4 regions of the Nitratireductor sp. WH36-1 genome follow, and region 3 is predicted to be linked to each of the others. Evidence: predicted binding sites of a transcription regulator. Region 3 holds the regulator's gene; each other region holds the start of a gene.
What was found. Region 3 encodes PhoB, which activates phosphate uptake and scavenging genes when phosphate is short. Its sites were predicted from a motif close to TGTCATNNANCTGTCAT; they were not measured.
Positions count from the first base shown of each region.

Region 1: AC4PTT_RS19575 (DUF4956 domain-containing protein) is a predicted target of PhoB. The motif match lies at 1,756-1,772, and genes of this name have one in related genera.
Region 2: AC4PTT_RS01800 (DUF2794 domain-containing protein) is a predicted target of PhoB. The motif match lies at 2,028-2,044, and genes of this name have one in related genera.
Region 4: phnG (phosphonate C-P lyase system protein PhnG) is a predicted target of PhoB. The motif match lies at 1,689-1,705, and genes of this name have one in related genera.

Region 1 covers NZ_JBZXDP010000002.1:83,981-88,362, forward strand. The annotation lists gene AC4PTT_RS19560 (anti-sigma factor) at 1-469, shown strand, start outside; gene msrB (peptide-methionine (R)-S-oxide reductase MsrB) at 617-1,063, shown strand; gene msrA (peptide-methionine (S)-S-oxide reductase MsrA) at 1,060-1,566, shown strand; gene AC4PTT_RS19575 (DUF4956 domain-containing protein) at 1,802-2,383, shown strand; gene AC4PTT_RS19580 (polyphosphate polymerase domain-containing protein) at 2,407-3,195, shown strand; gene AC4PTT_RS19585 (inorganic phosphate transporter) at 3,227-4,382, shown strand, end outside.
Region 2 covers NZ_CM178970.1:371,171-375,552, forward strand. The annotation lists gene AC4PTT_RS01790 (Bax inhibitor-1/YccA family protein) at 137-877, shown strand; gene AC4PTT_RS01795 (GNAT family N-acetyltransferase) at 968-1,540, shown strand; gene AC4PTT_RS01800 (DUF2794 domain-containing protein) at 1,632-2,015, opposite strand; gene AC4PTT_RS01805 (DUF1223 domain-containing protein) at 2,643-3,407, opposite strand; gene acnA (aconitate hydratase AcnA) at 3,571-4,382, opposite strand, start outside.
Region 3 covers NZ_CM178970.1:586,845-591,226, reverse strand. The annotation lists gene AC4PTT_RS02850 (response regulator) at 1-451, shown strand, start outside; gene AC4PTT_RS02845 (DUF1328 domain-containing protein) at 584-751, shown strand; gene AC4PTT_RS02840 (hypothetical protein) at 840-1,181, shown strand; gene phoB (phosphate regulon transcriptional regulator PhoB) at 1,265-1,951, opposite strand; gene phoU (phosphate signaling complex protein PhoU) at 1,988-2,698, opposite strand; gene pstB (phosphate ABC transporter ATP-binding protein PstB) at 2,733-3,548, opposite strand; gene pstA (phosphate ABC transporter permease PstA) at 3,563-4,382, opposite strand, start outside.
Region 4 covers NZ_CM178970.1:3,834,101-3,838,482, forward strand. The annotation lists gene AC4PTT_RS18265 (ABC transporter substrate-binding protein) at 1-776, opposite strand, end outside; gene phnF (phosphonate metabolism transcriptional regulator PhnF) at 901-1,587, opposite strand; gene phnG (phosphonate C-P lyase system protein PhnG) at 1,786-2,253, shown strand; gene phnH (phosphonate C-P lyase system protein PhnH) at 2,253-2,864, shown strand; gene AC4PTT_RS18285 (carbon-phosphorus lyase complex subunit) at 2,868-3,983, shown strand; gene AC4PTT_RS18290 (alpha-D-ribose 1-methylphosphonate 5-phosphate C-P-lyase PhnJ) at 3,980-4,382, shown strand, end outside.

The sequences.
Region 1 (4,382 bases), on a different replicon from region 3:
ACAGGGGTTCGCACAGCGCCATGCACTGCCCATCGCAGCTTCTCTGGCGCTGGTTGCGGGCGGATTGCTTGGTTACATGGCCGCCGGTCAGCCCGAACAGGCGGGCGGCATCGAGATTGCGGGCCTTGCAGACGACCGGATCGTTGAAGCGCTGAACGTATCGCCATCGGGCGAGACAAGGCAACTTGGCGAGGATGCGCGTTTCGAGGCGATTGCCACTTATCGCGATGGCGCGGGCACGCTTTGCCGGGAATTCGAGGTCAGTGCGCGTGGCACATCTCATGTGGCTGTCGCCTGTCAGGAAAACGATGCCTGGCAGCTGCGCTTTGCGGCCTCGCAGGTGGATGTGAACGGCGATTTCGTTCCCGCGTCTTCGCTGGAAGCGCTGGACGCGTTTCTCATGGCCACCAGGGCCGGTGCGCCGCTTTCGGCCGAGGACGAGAGCGCGGCGCTTTCCACACTGCGCTGACGCGTCCCGGCGGACTTCCGTTTCGGATCACGCTAATATGATTGGGATCGCGGAGCCGCGATACCTAGATGAGGCTCCGCAGGCACCGTGTTTCGACGCGATGCCGAGACCGATCACCATTGAACGATCAGGAAGCCGGAGCTGCCGATGAACTACAGGAAGACCGAAGAAGCCTTGGCCCGCCTCAGCCCGGAGCAATATTACGTGACGCAGCAAAGCGGCACGGAACGCCCTGGCACCGGCGAGCACCTGAACAACAAGGAACCGGGCATCTACGTCGACATCGTTTCGGGCGAACCGCTTTTCGCAAGCAGCGACAAGTATGAGTCCGGCTGTGGCTGGCCGAGCTTTACCAAGCCCATCGCGCCGGCCAATGTCAGCGAGCTGCGGGACACGACCCACGGCATGATCCGCACGGAAGTGCGCTCAACGCATGGCGACAGCCATCTTGGCCATGTCTTCGAGGATGGCCCGCGAGACCGTGGCGGTCTGCGCTATTGCATCAATTCGGCGGCACTGCGCTTCATTCATCGCGATGCGATGGAAGCGGAAGGTTACGGAGACTATCTCGACCAGGTGGAGGATGTGCAATGACTGAACGCGCTGTTCTGGCTGGCGGCTGTTTCTGGGGCATGCAGGACCTCATCCGCAAGCTGCCCGGCATTGTCAGCACCCGTGTGGGATACACCGGAGGCGACGTGCCGAACGCCACATACCGCAACCATGGAACCCATGCGGAAGGGATTGAAATCACCTTTGATCCCGACAAAACGAGCTATCGCCGGCTGCTGGAGTTCTTCTTCCAGATCCATGACCCGACCACGGCAAACCGGCAGGGCAATGATGTCGGCATGTCCTATCGCTCGGCGATCTACTATGTAAGCGACGAGCAGAAGCGCGTGGCCGAAGAGACCATTGCCGATGTGAACGCCTCCGGCCTGTGGCCGGGCAAGGTGGTGACGGAACTGGAGCCGGTTGGCGATTTCTGGGAAGCAGAGCCCGAGCATCAGGATTATCTCGAGCGCTATCCCAATGGCTATACCTGCCATTTCCCGCGCCCCGACTGGGTGCTGCCACGGCGCGACGCGGCGGAATAGAACGCCGGATCAGGCGCAGATATCTGACCGAAACGACAAAGATGAACTCCCTCCGGAAAAAATCCGGGGGGAGTTTTTTCATATGCGGCAAGGGTTTCAGCGGACCCGGGAGAAATAAAATCAATGCCGATGGAATAGATCCAATTCCCTCACGTTTTCCGACACCAGAGACGGCTTTCTGACAGTTTTACGACAGTTTTCTGACAGAGGCCGTGACCAACAAATGAGGAAAACAATGCTGGAAACGTTCGCATTCGGTGACACCCCAATCCGCTTTGGCATCGACGTCGTGTCGATGACGATCCTGGTCTTCGGCCTTTACTACCGGCGCTACCGCGACAAGGAACTGGTGACGGCGGCATCGCTGTTCAACATCTTTGCCTTTGGCGTTCTTTCCATTCTTTCGGCTGTCGAATTCTCGCTGGCCGCCGGCTTCGGCCTCTTCGCGATTCTGGCGCTCTTCACCCTGCGTTCGGAGCAGATCTCCAAGGTGGAAATCACCTATTTCTTCGGCTCGGTCTCCATCGCCGTGATCTGCGCCATTCCCGGAACGCCTCTGGCCATCGTGCTTGCCGTTGTCGCGCTTGTGCTTCTGGGCGCTTACATCCTCGATCACCCGGCCATCCTGCGCTCGTCCGACGGTGTGAAGATCACGCTCGACAAGATCGATCACGAAGCGCTTTCGCAGCCTGAGAAGATGCGCCGCGACCTCTCCGAGCGCCTTGGCGTGGACGTGATGTCCTACCAGATCACCGCGCTCGACTACATCAACGACATGGCCCGGATGAACGTGTTCTTCCGCAAGCCCCGGCACTGACCTGCCGGGAAGGAGACACTCCAATGGATCATTCCATCACAAATGAACTGACCGGCTTCCGCCCGATCTCGCTTGAGGGACTGAACGGCAAGGCCGCCATGCTGGAACGGCTGGACAACAAGTATATTGTTCCGGCCAACCGGCTCCGCCCCGCGCTGCACGCCTTTTCGGATCTGTTCGACGTGCTCGAAATCGACGGCATCCGCGCGTTCACTTATGCCACCCGTTATTATGATGATGACGATCTGCGCAGCTATTACGACCACCATCAGGGGCGTCGCAAACGCTGCAAGGTGCGGGTGCGCGATTACGTGGATACCGGCCTCAGCTATCTGGAAGTGAAGCTGAAGAGCAAACGGCAGATCACGGTCAAGAAACGCCTGAAGCTGCAGGAACCCGGTTCGGGCCTCGACCACTCCGGTGAAAGTTTCATCGACACGTGCCACCGCGAGATCTATGACAGCCCCTTCGACCGGCCTTTGGCCCCGGTGATCGAGATGCAGTATATGCGCATCACGCTGGTGGCCAAGGAGGGCGGCGAGCGCATGACCATCGACACGCAGCTCTCGTTCAAGGCTGGCGATGTACGCCGCCTAGTGCGGCCCGACATCTCCATCGTGGAAACGAAATCGGCGCGCGGCAACGGCATCGCCGATGCGATTTTCCGGGGACTGCACGTCCACCCGACAAAACGCTGCTCAAAATACTGCGTGGGCATGGCCGCGACGGGCCAGGTGGAGCGGCACAACCGCTTCCTGCCCGCGCTGCGTCGCTTGCAGCTTCTCGACGGCCGGGCCCTGAGCCCCGCCTGAGCTTCAACTCTGCCATCGAAAGGAGAGGACCATGCGTACGCATGTCAGCCCCGCTTTGCCTGAATCCGGCTATATGGCGAGCCTCGCGAAAGCCAGGTCGGACCTCAGAGACCTTGCTCCGTTTCTCGGACGTCTTTTCATCGCCCTGTCCTTCGTCGTTGCGGCGATGGCCTATGCGCTGGTGCGCGCCCAGAATGGCGGCAATCCCGAATTCGCGCTGTGGATCGCCACGGCCGCCGGCTTCGGCGCGTATATGGCGCTCAATATCGGCGCAAATGATGTCGCCAACAATATCGGCCCTGTGGTCGGCGCAAGGGTGATCCCGCTTGCAGGCGCGCTCATCATGGCGGCGGTGTTCGAGTTTGGCGGCGCGCTTATTGCCGGCGGCCAGGTCATCAGCACCGTGCGCGGCGGCATCGTTATGCCGGAGGCGCTTGCCGACCGGAACGTCTATGTCTGGGTGATGATGGCCGCACTTCTGGCCGCAGCGCTCTGGCTGAACCTCGCCACCGTGTTCGGCGCGCCCGTCTCCACGACCCATTCCATCGTGGGTGGCGTGATGGGCGGCGGCATTGCGGCAGCGGGCCTTTCGGCCGTTGACTGGTCGGTGATGGCCAACATCGCCGCAAGCTGGATCATCTCCCCGCTTCTGGGCGGCCTGTTTGCTGCGCTGTTTCTCTATGCGATCAAGCGCTTCGTGACCTATGAGCCGCAGGTGCTGAAGGCCGCGCAGAGGATTGTGCCGCTTCTCGTGGCCGCCATGACCTGGTCGTTCGGCACCTATCTGATCCTCAAGGGGTTCAAGAAGGTGTGGTCTGCGAGCCTGCTTGAGGCGACCATGGCCAGCGCGCTCATCGCTCTTGTGGCATGGGTTGTCTCCCGCTTCCTGATCGCACGCCGGCTGCCCAAACTTCAGAATGACAAATCCGCGGTGAACCAGCTTCTGGCCCTGCCGCTCATCTTCTCGGCAGCGCTTTTGAGCTTCGCGCACGGCTCCAATGACGTGGCAAACGCGATCGGGCCACTGGCCGGCATCTATGATGTGCTGACCAATGACGCGATGCAGGAAAAGGCCATCATTCCGTTCTGGGTCATGGGGCTCGGCGCTGCCGGCCTCGCCATCGGCCTCCTGCTGTTCGGCCCCCGCGTCATCCAGACCGTGGGTGGGGAGCTGACCAGGCTGGACG
Region 2 (4,382 bases), 220 kb from region 3:
TGCATTTCTGGGCGTTTCAGGTCTTGTCGTCAGCTTAAACTGACATCATATTTGCATTACGCATGCTGGTATCCCGCCAGCGGCGCACGGTCGTATGGCCGTCACCCGACGGGATTAAAGCCAGAAAGGGATAATTATGGCTGACCTTCGTAACTATCAGGCCCGCGCAACGCCCGGCGTACGCGCGGACGCGGCCATCGACGAGGGCCTGCGCGCCTACATGATTCGCGTCTACAACCTTATGGCGCTTGGCCTGGCCATCACCGGTCTTGCAGCCTTTGGTGCATTCAATCTCGCCATCGCGGATGGCCAGCTGACCGCATTCGGCCAGCTCATCTACGCCAGCGCCTTCCGCTGGGTTGTCATCCTCGCACCGCTCGCGCTGGTGTTCTTCCTCAGCTTCCGCATTCAGAACATGAGTGTCGCGGCTGCGCAGACGACATTCTGGGTCTATTCGGGCCTCGTGGGTCTTTCCCTGTCGACGATCTTCCTCGTCTACACGGGTGAGAGCATCGTCCGCACCTTCTTCATCACCGCCGCATCGTTCGGCGCGCTGTCGCTCTGGGGTTACACGACCAAGCGTGACCTCTCGGGCATGGGCTCGTTCCTGTTCATGGGTCTGATCGGCATCATCATTGCCTCGATCGTGAACATCTTCCTCGGCTCGTCCGCGCTGCAGTTCGCCATCTCGGTGATCGGTGTGCTGGTGTTCGCCGGCCTCACGGCTTACGACACCCAGCAGATCAAGGAGATGTACTACGAGGGCGACGACGCCACCGTGTCCGGCCGCAAGGCAATCATGGGCGCCCTGCGTCTCTACCTCGACTTCATCAACCTGTTCATGTTCATGCTGCAGTTCCTCGGCAATCGCGAGTAGCGGGCGCAGGACTTTGAACGACGATACGAAAGGGCGGCTCTCGGGCCGCCCTTTTCTTTGATCCGGTTTCCCAAAAGGCGTTTTTGCTCCATGCCGCTCACCATCCGCCCCGCCAGCCTCGATGACGCGCCCGCCATCACCCGCATCTACGCCCATGCCGTGAACAAAGGCACGGCCAGCTACGAGCTTGATCCGCCGGGCGAGGCCGAGATGCGTGAGCGCATGAGCGTGCTCCTCGGTAGCGGCTATCCCTATCTGGTGGCGGAGGAGGAGGGCGTGCTGCTTGGCTATGCCTATGCGGGGCCGTTTCGTCCGCGCCGCGCCTATCGCTTCATGGTGGAGGATTCCGTCTATCTCGACCCGCAGGCGCAGGGGCGCGGTATCGGCCGCACTCTGCTCGAAGCGCTGGTCGAGGCCTGCATGCTGTGCGGGTTCCGCCAGATCGTTGCGGTCATTGGCGATGGCTCGGAAACCAGCGCTTCGGTCAAGCTGCACCGGGCCATGGGGTTCGAGGATGCAGGGGTGCTGCGCGGCAGCGGGTTCAAGCATGGCCGCTGGCTCGACACGGTGTTCATGCAGCGCACGCTGAATGGGGGAACGAACACGCCACCCGATCCTCAATCGCTCCCCGAGCGGCTGTTTCGCGGTGAGACTGTGGGCTGACCCAAGGGGGCTGACCGAGGGGGCAGACCGCCATGCGTCCGGGCGGACGCACAAAGGCGATCCAGACCAGCGATGCTCCAGCCGGCTTTGCTCAGGTGACCAGCTTGAGCTTCTTGTCGAACACGGCGAGCACCCGCGTCAGTTCGTGCCCGCGCTTCAGGATCGCGCCGGTGGCCGCAACCACACTGTATGCGCCCTGCTTGCGCGTGAGCTTGGGGTCTTTCACGATCTGGAAAAGGGGCACTTCGCTGGTGCGCCGGAAAACGGAGAAGATGGCCCGGTCCTTCAGGTGGTCGATTGCATAATCGCGCCACTCCCCGGCGGCGACCATGCGCCCGTAGATGCGAAGAATCTGGTCCAGTTCGCGCCGGTCGAAGGTTACGGGAAGGCTGGAGCGCGCACGGCGCTCTTCATGCAGCGGGATCAGTATCCCGGAGCTGTCCCTATCCTCCCCGGCGCTGCCGTAATCGCTCATTGGCTAAACCTCATGACGATTTGGTGACACGAAAGGTTCGCCCGCCATAGCCGGAAATGCAAGCCCTGCATTCCTTCCCGGCTTACGATCGAGATTGTCCAGAGGCATCGGGGCAACCGAAAAACCGGTCTCCACTGTCTCGGTCCGATGCTCAGGCCGCGCGGGATAGGTTGGAAAAGCCTTTTAACCTTTCTTGATGCCGTGCTATATTCGGAGTGGTTAGATCATCCCTGACATTTTGCCGACGCATGTTTTGTGAACCTGCAAGCCACTATCGTTAGCCGGTAGTCACAAATCGGGACCGTTTGTCGGAATTGGTGATGACGTGCCTTTTTCTCGACACATTTTGTCCAAGCTCACGCCCCATTGTGCCGCGACGATCCGACCGTTGCCTGAGACGGTTCGGTCCGGACACGGATCCCGAAAACCCCAAGCCCCCCCGCCCTCGGGGTCATGACCGGATCGAACCAACTCGGATCTCCGAGCCGGGCAACGGTCCCAAAAGATCAAAACCGGTGCTGAATGATTCAGCACCGGTTTTTCTTTTGGGACCACCGGGTTTTTTGACTTACGGGGTTGGCTTACGGGGTGCCCATGCTTGGTTCATGGGGTGCCCATGCTTTTGGTTCACGGGGTGATTGCGACAGCGCCGAGGATGGCGCCCGGCCTTCCTTCCCTGTCGACGCGCTGGAGAAGCAACGCGCAGCCATTGCCTTTCTTCACCAGCTCGCTCTTGGGCATTTCGAAGCTCTTGGCCGTTCCGTCCCACATGCCGATTGTCTGGATCTGGTTCACCGCGTTGCGATATTCGATGGTGCGGCCCCGGTTCTCTCCGGCGCGTATCTCCACCGTCGCGCGTGGCGCAAAGTCGACAAAGACCAGATGCGCGTCGAGCAGCTCGTTGCCCGCGTCGCCGCGAAATGCGCCGACTTCGACGAGAATGGTGTCGCCCCTGTCCTGAAGCGACAGATCCACCTGTAGCCCGTCCGGCGTGCCGGCCATGCTGTCGAGCGATGCGGTGACCCTGCTCCTGTCCGCACCGTTCATGTCGGTGCGGCCATTCACGATCATCTGTGGCGTGTAGACGGAGGCTTTCTGGAGCGCGCGCGCGTAGTTCTTCTGCCGCGCGGTGTTCGCGGCGCTGCCAAGCGCATCGCGCCAGCCCAGATAGTCCCAGTAATCGACGTGATAGGCGAGGGAGATGACGTCATTCCTTTCCGCCAGTTCGCTGAGCAGCGCATCCGCTGGCGGGCAGGAGCTGCAGCCCTGACTGGTGAACAGCTCGACCACACCGACCGGGCGCGCCAACTCCTGGGCGCCGGCAATGCCGGTAAGGGCGTAGAAGCCTGCAACCGCCGCCAGCAGCTGGCGGCGCGTGGTGAGCCAAGTCATCTGTACTCCGTTCGGAAACTGAACCCGATCCTGTTTTCAGGCACTATAGGTGGCGGGCGGGCTCAACAAGAAGTCACGTTCCGGTGAGGAAATGCAGCCGGAAACAAAAAAGACCGCCGGCGTTTCCGCCGACGGTCTGTCTCAGGCAGGTGGCAGACCTGGATTATGCAGCCAGGTCGCGCAGCACGTACTGCAGGATGCCGCCATTCTTGAAGTACTCGAGCTCGTCGAGCGTATCGATGCGGCAGAGCAGCGGAACCTCTTTCACCGAACCATCGGCAAAGGTGACCTTGGCGTTGACCTTGGCGCGGGGCTTGAGCGTCTCAAGACCCTCGATGCTCACCGTCTCGTCGCCCTTCAGGCCAAGCTTCTCCCAGCTCGTCTCTTCAGCGAAGACGAACGGGATGACGCCCATGCCCACCAGGTTGGAGCGGTGGATGCGCTCGTAGCTCTCTGCGATCACGGCGCGGACGCCGAGCAGGTTCGTGCCCTTGGCAGCCCAGTCGCGCGAGGAGCCATTGCCGTATTCGCCACCGGCGAACACCACCAGCGGAACACCTTCCTTGCGGTATTCCATGGCTGCGTCATAGATCGACATCTCTTCCTTGGAAGGATAGTGGATCGTGTAGCCGCCCTCGGTGCCGTTCTCGCCCAGCATGTGGTTGCGGATGCGGATGTTGGCGAAGGTGCCGCGCATCATGACTTCATGGTTGCCGCGACGCGTGCCGTACTGGTTGAAGTCGACAACGCCCACGCCATTGTCCATCAGGTACTTGCCGGCAGGCGACTGTGCCTTGATGGAACCGGCCGGGGAGATGTGGTCGGTGGTGATCTTGTCGCCGAACAGGCCGAGAATGCGCGCACCCTCGATGTCCGTCACCTTGCCGGTCGACTTGGTCATGCCGGCGAAGTAGGGCGGGTTCTGAACATAGGTCGACGTGTCGTCCCATGCGTAGGTCTCGCCTTCCGGCACCT
Region 3 (4,382 bases):
TCTCGAGACGGATATGAAAGGCATCAACACGATGCTGCGCGAAGCCAGCGAGGAGATTTCCCGTCAGGTGGCGACAGACATCCTCATCATCGAGGACGAGCCCCTGATCGCCATGGACATCGAGGAGATGGTCGAAAGCCTCGGGCATCGCGTGGTCGGCACGGCCCGCACCCACAAGCAGGCGGTCGAAATGTTTGCCAAGACGCAGCCGAAAATGGTGCTGGCCGACATTCAGCTTGCCGATGGCAGTTCAGGCCTTGATGCGGTGAACGAGATCCTCGACGCGGCCACCGTGCCGGTCATCTTCATCACCGCCTTCCCCGAGCGGCTTCTGACGGGCGAGCGCCCGGAACCGACCTTCCTTGTGACCAAGCCGTTCAGCCCGGAAATGGTCAAGGCGCTCATCAGCCAGGCGCTCTTCTTCGATCAGCAGGCGCACGCGGCGGCCTGACAGGCCCCCGCTTCTTCACGCGTTTCTCAAAAAAGCCGCCTCCGGGCGGCTTTTCTTTTGCCCAAAATCTCTCCGGCGGAACCAAATCCGAATGCCAGACGTTTAACCGGCATAACTAAACGGAGAGACAGAATGCTATACTGGGCCCTGATATTCCTTGTCGTCGCGATCATCGCCGGCGCACTCGGTTTCGGCGGAATTGCCGGCGCTTCGGCAGGCATTGCGCAGATCCTCTTCTACATCTTCCTCGCCCTGCTCGCGATCTCGCTGATCATGGGCCTTCTGAAACGCGGTCGCTAAACGGCGACGCACACATAAACGAATGCGGCATAAGCGAACCGGACCATCCATGGCTTCCGTTTCGTGAAGACAATGAAAGGAGAAAGCCATGGAACACATCGCTGCACTTCTTTTGATTGTCGGCTGCTCAGGCAATGTGGGGGCCGGCGACACGCGCGAATGCCAGGAACTGCCCGCCCCCACCCCGGTCTACGAGACGTTTGAGGAGTGCGAGGCGGAGAAGCCGGTTGCAATGCGCGAGCTGGAAACCGAAGCGCCGCAGGTTCTCGCCACCTGCGTCTATGTGGATCCCGCACTCGTCTATGACGATGCGATCCTGGAGTGGGACATCACCAGCAATGGCGAGCTGACCGCTTCCATCGAGCCGGTGACGAGCTTTGCCGTGGCGCAGAACGAGCATGCCCGCCCCGGACACGCCGCCACGAAATAACGGGCCACGAAATAACGGCGAAGAGCTTCAACGAAAAAGCCCCGGTCGAACCGGGGCTTTTTTTAATGGCTGTATCGCGTTTGTCAGGCTTCGCGGATCGCATAGCCCGCGCCGCGAATGGTGCGGATCACATCGGGCAGACGCCCGTGGTTCACGGCCTTGCGCAAACGCCCCACATGCACGTCCACGGTGCGCTCGTCGATATAGATCGTCTCGCCCCAGACATTGTCGAGCAGCTGGCTTCGCGAGAAGACGCGGCCGGGATGCTGCATCATGAATTCCAGAAGGCGGAACTCTGTCGGTCCGAGACGGATCTCGTTCTTGCGGCGATAGACACGGTGCGATTCACGGTCGAGCACGATGTCCCCGACCGAAAGAACCGTCGAGAGCACTTCCGGCTTCGCGCGCCGCAGAAGCGCGCGAACACGCGCCACGAATTCCGGCGTCGAGAAAGGCTTCACCAGATAGTCGTCCGCGCCGGTTGAAAGGCCGCGCACGCGGTCGCTTTCCTCGCCACGGGCGGTGAGCATGATGATCGGCAGGCGCTCCGTTTCGGGGCGCATGCGCAGCCGGCGGCACAGCTCGATGCCGGAAACGGCCGGAACCATCCAGTCCAGAACGAGCAGATCGGGTACGTTTTCCTGCAGGCGCACTTCGGCTTCATCGCCGCGAGAGATCATCTCGACCTGATAGCCTTCGGCTTCCAGATTGTACTTGAGCAAGACGCAAAGCGGTTCGTCGTCTTCAACGACCATGACCTTGGGGGCAATCATGGCAGGCATTCTCCTCGGGCAGTCTACGGCCGGTTAGACATCGGATTCGACCGTCATCTGTGTTTCGTCAAGCTTCGGCCGCTGGACCGGAAGCTGGGACCCCGTCACCACATAATAGGCATTTTCGGCGATATTGGTCACATGGTCGCCGATACGCTCAAGATTTTTCGCACAGAACAGGAGGTGCGTGCAGGCCGTGATGTTGCGCGGGTCTTCCATCATGTAGGTGAGGAGTTCGCGGAAAACCGACGTGTACTGAATGTCGATTTCCTCATCCTCGTCGCGCAGCCGGATTAACGCCTCGGCATTGCGCGCCACATAGTGCTCGACCACCGAATTGACCTGTTTCAGCACGAGGCCGGCCATCGCGTCGATGGAATGCGCAAGCGTGCGCGGCGTGGCGCTTTCGCCCACGGCGCCGACGCGCTTGGCAATGTTCTTGGCCAGATCGCCGATGCGCTCGAGATCAGCCGCCATGCGGATGGCGCCCACGACGCTGCGCAGATCCTGCGCCATCGGCTGGCGCTTTGCGATGAGCGTGATGGCGCGCTCATCAAGGTCGCGCTGCTTGGCGTCCATGATCGTGTCATCGGAGATGATGCGCTGTGCAAGCGCCGTATCGGAGTGCAGTAGCGCCCTGGTGGAAGCGCGCGTCATCTCGCCGGAGAGATCGCCCATGTCGCGGATGAGGCGGTCGATTTCACCGAGTTCCTCATCGAAGGAGCTGACTGTGTGCTCGCCCATGGTCTGGTTCCTTATCTGTGCGTTTGCCGCGCCGTCAGCCGAAGCGTCCGGTGATGTAATCCTGGGTGCGCTTGTCATCCGGATTGGTGAACATCTTGTCCGTCGGGCCTTCCTCGACCAGATTGCCGAGGTGGAACATGGCCGTGCGCTGCGAGACGCGGGCCGCCTGCTGCATGGAGTGCGTGACGATCACGATCGTGTAGTTCTCGCGCAGCTCGTCAATCAGCTCTTCCACCTTGGCGGTGGCGATGGGATCAAGCGCCGAGCAGGGCTCGTCCATCAGGATCACTTCCGGCGACACGGCAATGGCGCGCGCGATGCATAAGCGCTGCTGTTGACCACCGGAAAGACCGGTGCCGGGCTCATGCAGGCGGTCCTTCACCTCATTGAAGAGGCCAGCCTTCTGGAGGCTCGCTTCCACGACCTCGTCGAATTCCGACTTCTTCGTCGCCAGACCGTGAATGCGCGGACCGTAGGCGATGTTCTCGTAGATCGACTTGGGGAACGGATTGGGCTTCTGGAAGACCATGCCGACCCGGGCGCGCAGCTCCACCACATCGATGCGGGGATCGTAGATATCCTCGCCATCGAGCGTGATCTTGCCGGTGATCCGGGCAATGTCGATCGTGTCGTTCATGCGGTTCAGGCAGCGCAGGAACGTGGATTTGCCACAGCCCGAGGGGCCGATCAGCGCGGTCACCTGGTTTTCGCGCACGTCGAGATTGACGCCGAACAGCGCCTGTTTCTCGCCGTAGAAGACGCAGACGTCTTCACCGCGCATCTTGAGGGTGTCCGAGTTCTGGCTCGCATCCAGTGCTTCTTCAACAGCAGCATCAGTGAGCATGTTCATGTCCTTCCACTCCGTTACCAGCGACGCTCGACGCGCCGCCGCAGAATAATGGCGGTAATGTTCATCACGGCGAGGAACAGCAACAACACCATGATAGCGCCCGAGGTGCGCTCGACAAACGCGCGTTCGGCCTCGTTCGCCCACATGTAGATCTGAACCGGCAGCGCCGTAGCGGGATCGAGCGGCGTGGTCGGGTAATCAGCCACGAAGGCCACCATGCCGATCAGAAGCAGCGGTGCGGTTTCGCCAAGCGCCTGCGCCAGACCGATGATCGTGCCCGTGAGAATGCCGGGCGCGGCCAGCGGCAGCACATGGTGAAACACCGTCTGGGTGCGCGAAGCGCCGAGGCCGAGAGCTGCCGCACGGATGGAGGGTGGCACGGCCCGCAGCGCTGCGCGCGTTGCGATGATGATCGTCGGCAGGGTCATCAGCGTCAGCACGAGGCCGCCCACCAGAGAGGCGGAGCGCGGCAGATGCATGAAGTTGATGAACACGGCCAGGCCCAGAAGACCGAAGACGATGGACGGCACGGCCGCCAGATTGTTGATGTTGACCTCGATAAGATCGGTCAGCTTGTTCTGCGGTGCGAACTCTTCAAGATAGATCGAAGCGGCAACGCCAATGGGCAGCGCCAGAAGCAGCACGATCATCATCATGTAGAGCGAACCGACGATGGCCACGCCCATGCCGGCCGTTTCAGGACGGCTTGATGCGCCACGGATGAAGAGACCGGTGTTGAAGCGCTGCTCCAGAACCCCGTCCGCTTCCATCGTGCGGATCCATGTGAGCTGCTGGTCGGAAACCTTGCGGCGGCTTTCGTCCACCTCGAGATTG
Region 4 (4,382 bases), 780 kb from region 3:
TGCGGATAGGCACGGCCGGAGCGCCACATGGCCGGGTTCAGCGCATCGAGATAGTCGAAAAGCGGCTTTGCCACCTGATCGAACGCATCTTCATCAACCGGTTTTTGCAACACTGCCGGGTCTTCGACCGTTTCGGCCAGAACCTGCTTCAGGAAGGAAGAGCCGATGAAATCCGGCGGCTGCGGATAGGAGAAGCGGCCGGGGTTTTCCTGCGCCCATTTCAACAGCCCGTCGGCATCCTGCGGCAGGTCTTCCACATGGATGCGCGCGGTGTCGTAGAAGAAGACAAGTTTCGCCATGCCCCACGGGCTTTCCAGCCCTTCCACCGGCACGGTGAAGTCGGTGCGGATGGTCGGCTTGTTCTCGACATCCACAAAGGCCCAGTTCGGCAGTTTTTCCGCCCAGCCCGGCGAGAGGATCAGCCCCTGTTGCTTCATGGCGGCAAAGTTCTCGCCATTGATCCAGATGAGATCGACCGTTCCGCCCGCATCGCGACCGGCAGCCTTTTCCGCCACCACGGTGGCGACCGCGCTTGCCGTATCCTCAAGCTTCACATGTCTGAGCGTGACGCCGTAGCGTTCTTTCAGCGCGTCACCCGCCCACTCGATGTAATCGTTGATGTTCTGCGAACCGCCCCAGGCGTTGAAATAGACTGTTTCGCCACGCGCATCCTTCAGAACCGCATCCCAGTTCGAGGGATCGGGCTGCGTCGTATCGGCGGCGGCTGGAACCGCGCCAATGGCCAGAAGTGCAGTCGAGAATAGCAGTGCGCGCAAGCGAAACCCCTTTGTTGCCCTTGTTTGAAACCCGTTGGGATAGAGCACGTCAGGGCGGATCAAATCAACGCAAACCACCTCGCGTTGCGGTCACTTCGCGGTGAGTTGTGGGTGATGGGCGCTCTCAGCCGGTCTCGTCCGCGCCGGGTATGTGCAACTCGATACGGTCGGCGGCAAAGCGGGTCTCGGAATACTGCACGGGCTGTCCCTGCGCATCCACATTGATGGCAATGGTCACCAGAACGATCGCGCCGGGCGAAAGCTGCAGGTCTTTCAGATCGCCCGCTTCTGCGTGCCGGGCTGTTACAGTGGTGCTGTGGCGCAGATAATCGGCAAGGCCCAGTTCCCGGAACGAGGCCGTGATCGAGCGCGTTCGCGAAAAAATTTCCGCCATGCCCGCAAACCGCTCTGCGTCGAACCAGCCACGGGCGCGGGAAACGGGCCGTCCATCGGCATGCGAAAGCGTCTCCAGCCGGATCACCGGCGCGCCGGGCGAAAGACACAACGCCTTTGCAACATCAAGGCTCGCGGGCTCCACCGCATGATCGAGCAGATCGGCGGCCAGCCCGCGCGACTGCCCCGCCAGCCCTTCCGAAAAACGCGTACGGCTGCGAATGGGATAGGCCAGCCGCCTGCGTGCCTCGACAAAGGTACCGCGCCCCTGCTCTGCGCGTAAAACGCCTTCCTGCACAAGCGCCGCAATCGCCGTGCGCACCGTGTGCCGGTTGACGCCAAAACGCTCCGCAAGCGCCACTTCCGGCGGCATGCGTCCTCCCTGCCCCAGAAGACCTTCACTGATCTCGCGCCGCATGCGGTCGGCGATCTGCCGCCAGAGCGCAACGCCGCTGCGCCGCTCGATCACCGCTTCCTTTTTCTTCGCCTGCGCCAAAATCCCGTTCTCCCCGGCTGCGCTGTCATCAGCGCGTCATGGACACCCGTTAGGCAAAACCCATAATATGTTTGGTTGTCTAGAACAATAGACAAATTGGCGAACGAGGAAGGAGACATCATGGTCTCACGACAGGAAAGACAGGCGGTCACCGAGCGGCGGCGCGAAGCGATGGCGGTGCTGGCCATGGCGAGCGGCACCGATCTCATGCAGCTCTGGAACGAAGCCGGGCTGCCCGACGAGGCCGAAACGCTGCGCGGACCTGAAACCGGCCTTGTGACCGTTCGCGGCCGCATGGGCGGCGGCGGCGCGCCGTTCAACTTCGGCGAAGCCACCGTCACGCGCGCCACCGTCAAGCTTCCCGGCGGCGAGGTTGGCCACGCCTATGCGCTTGGCCGCGAGAAAATGAAGGTGCGGGTTGCCGCCCTCATCGACGCGCTGCGCCAGCAACCTGACCTTGAAGCCCGGATCGAGGAGAAGATCCTCGCGCCGCTGCGCGCCCGCCGCATCGAGGCTGACGCGATCCGTCGCGCCGAAACGGCAGCCACCAAGGTCGACTTCTTCACCATGGTTCGCGGAGAGGACTGATGACGCTCGATTCCATCGCCATCGAAGGCGGTTTCCAGAACCCGGTCTTCGACGCCCAGACCATTTTCCGCGCCGTCATGCAGGCCATGGCCGAGCCCGGCACGATCCACAGGGGCATTGCGCTCGCCAAGCCGCCCGCACCGCTGACGCCGGAGGCCGCAGCCGTCGCGCTGGCGCTTTGCGATCAGGACACGCCGATCTGGCTCGACCCCGCGCTTGCGGGCGATGAGGCGGTCCGCGCCTGGCTCGCCTTCCACACCGGCGCGCCGCTCGCCAACACGCCGGCCGATGCGCATTTCATCCTGGCGGCTGATCCCGAGCACCTGATCGGGCTGGAGAACTTCGCCCAGGGCTCGCAGGAATATCCCGACCGCTCGGCCACGCTCGTTCTTCAGGTGAACGACCTTTCGGGCGGCGAGGAACTGGTTCTCGACGGCCCCGGCATCGAGAGCGAGGCGCGCCTCGCGCCCCGTCCCATGCCGCGTCATTTCACCCGCCAGTGGGCGCAGAACCACGCCCGCTTTCCGCGCGGCATCGACCTGATCCTGGTCAGCCGCGAGGGCCTTGCGGCCCTGCCCCGCTCCACCCGCATCACCAGCCAGGAGGCCTGAGCCATGTATGTAGCCGTCAAGGGCGGCGAAGCCGCCATCCAGAACGCGCACCGGCTTCTGGCCGACCGTCGCCGCGGCGACCGCAACCTGCCCGCCATCACGCTCGAGCAGATCGCCAGCCAGCTTTCGCTTGCCGTCGACCGCGTCATGTCCGAAGGCTCGCTTTACGACACCGGCCTCGCGGCACTTGCCGTCAAGCAGGCGCGCGGCGACATGATCGAGGCGATCTTCCTTCTGCGCGCCTACCGCACCACCCTGCCGCGCTTCGGCTATACGCGCCCCGTCGACACGGCAGCGATGCTGGTCGAGCGGCGCGTCTCCGCCACCTACAAGGATCTGCCCGGCGGGCAGCTTCTCGGCCCCACCTTCGATTACACGCACCGTCTGCTTGATCCGGAACTGGCCGAAGACGCCGAACCGGCAGCGCCCGAGGCGCGCAGCGAGGCCGAAGAAGCCATGCCGCGTGTGTCCGACATTCTCGCCAATGAAGGCCTGATCGAGGAAGACGGCTCCCTGCCGGAAGACCGCGAGCCCGGCGACATCACCCGCGAGCCGCCGGAGTTTCCCATGGAGCGCGACCAGCGCCTTCAGGCCCTGTCGCGCGGCGACGAGGGGTTCCTTCTGGCGCTCGGCTATTCCACCCAGCGCGGCTATGGCCGCAACCACCCCTTCGCCGGCGAGATCCGCATTGGCGAGGTGGATGTGGAGATCGACGTGCCGGAACTCGATTTCCCGCTCACGCTCGGCCGCATCCGCGTCACCGAGTGCCAGATGGTCAACCAGTTCAAGGGCTCGCAGAAAGTGCCGCCGCAGTTCACCCGCGGCTACGGGCTTGTGTTCGGCCAGTCGGAACGCAAGGCCATGGCCATGTCGCTGTGCGACCGGGCGCTGCGCGCCAACGAGCTGGATGAAGACATCACCGCACCGGCGCAGGACGAGGAGTTCGTCATTTCGCACTGTGACAACGTGCAGGCGACCGGCTTCGTCGAGCACCTGAAGCTGCCGCACTATGTCGACTTCCAGGCCGAGCTCGGTCTGGTCCGCCAGATGCGCCGCGAATACGAGGAGCGCCGCGAGGGCGCAGCCGCAGACACCGAGCGCCGGGAGGCCGCCGAATGAACGCCCACACCGACAACATCGCCCAGTACAATTTCGCCTATCTGGACGAGCAGACGAAGCGCATGATCCGCCGCGCGATCCTCAAGGCCATCGCCATTCCCGGCTATCAGGTGCCCTTCGCCAGCCGCGAAATGCCAATGCCCTATGGCTGGGGCACCGGCGGCGTGCAGGTCACCGCATCGGTGATCGGAACCGACGATGTGCTCAAGGTCATCGACCAGGGCGCGGACGACACCACCAATGCCGTCTCCATCCGCGCCTTCTTCCAGAAGGTCGCCAATGTGGAGGTAACCACCCACACCGCCGACGCCACCATCATCCAGACGCGCCACCGCATCCCCGAGGAACCGCTGAATGCCGGTCAGGTGCTCGTCTATCAGGTGCCGATCCCCGAGCCAC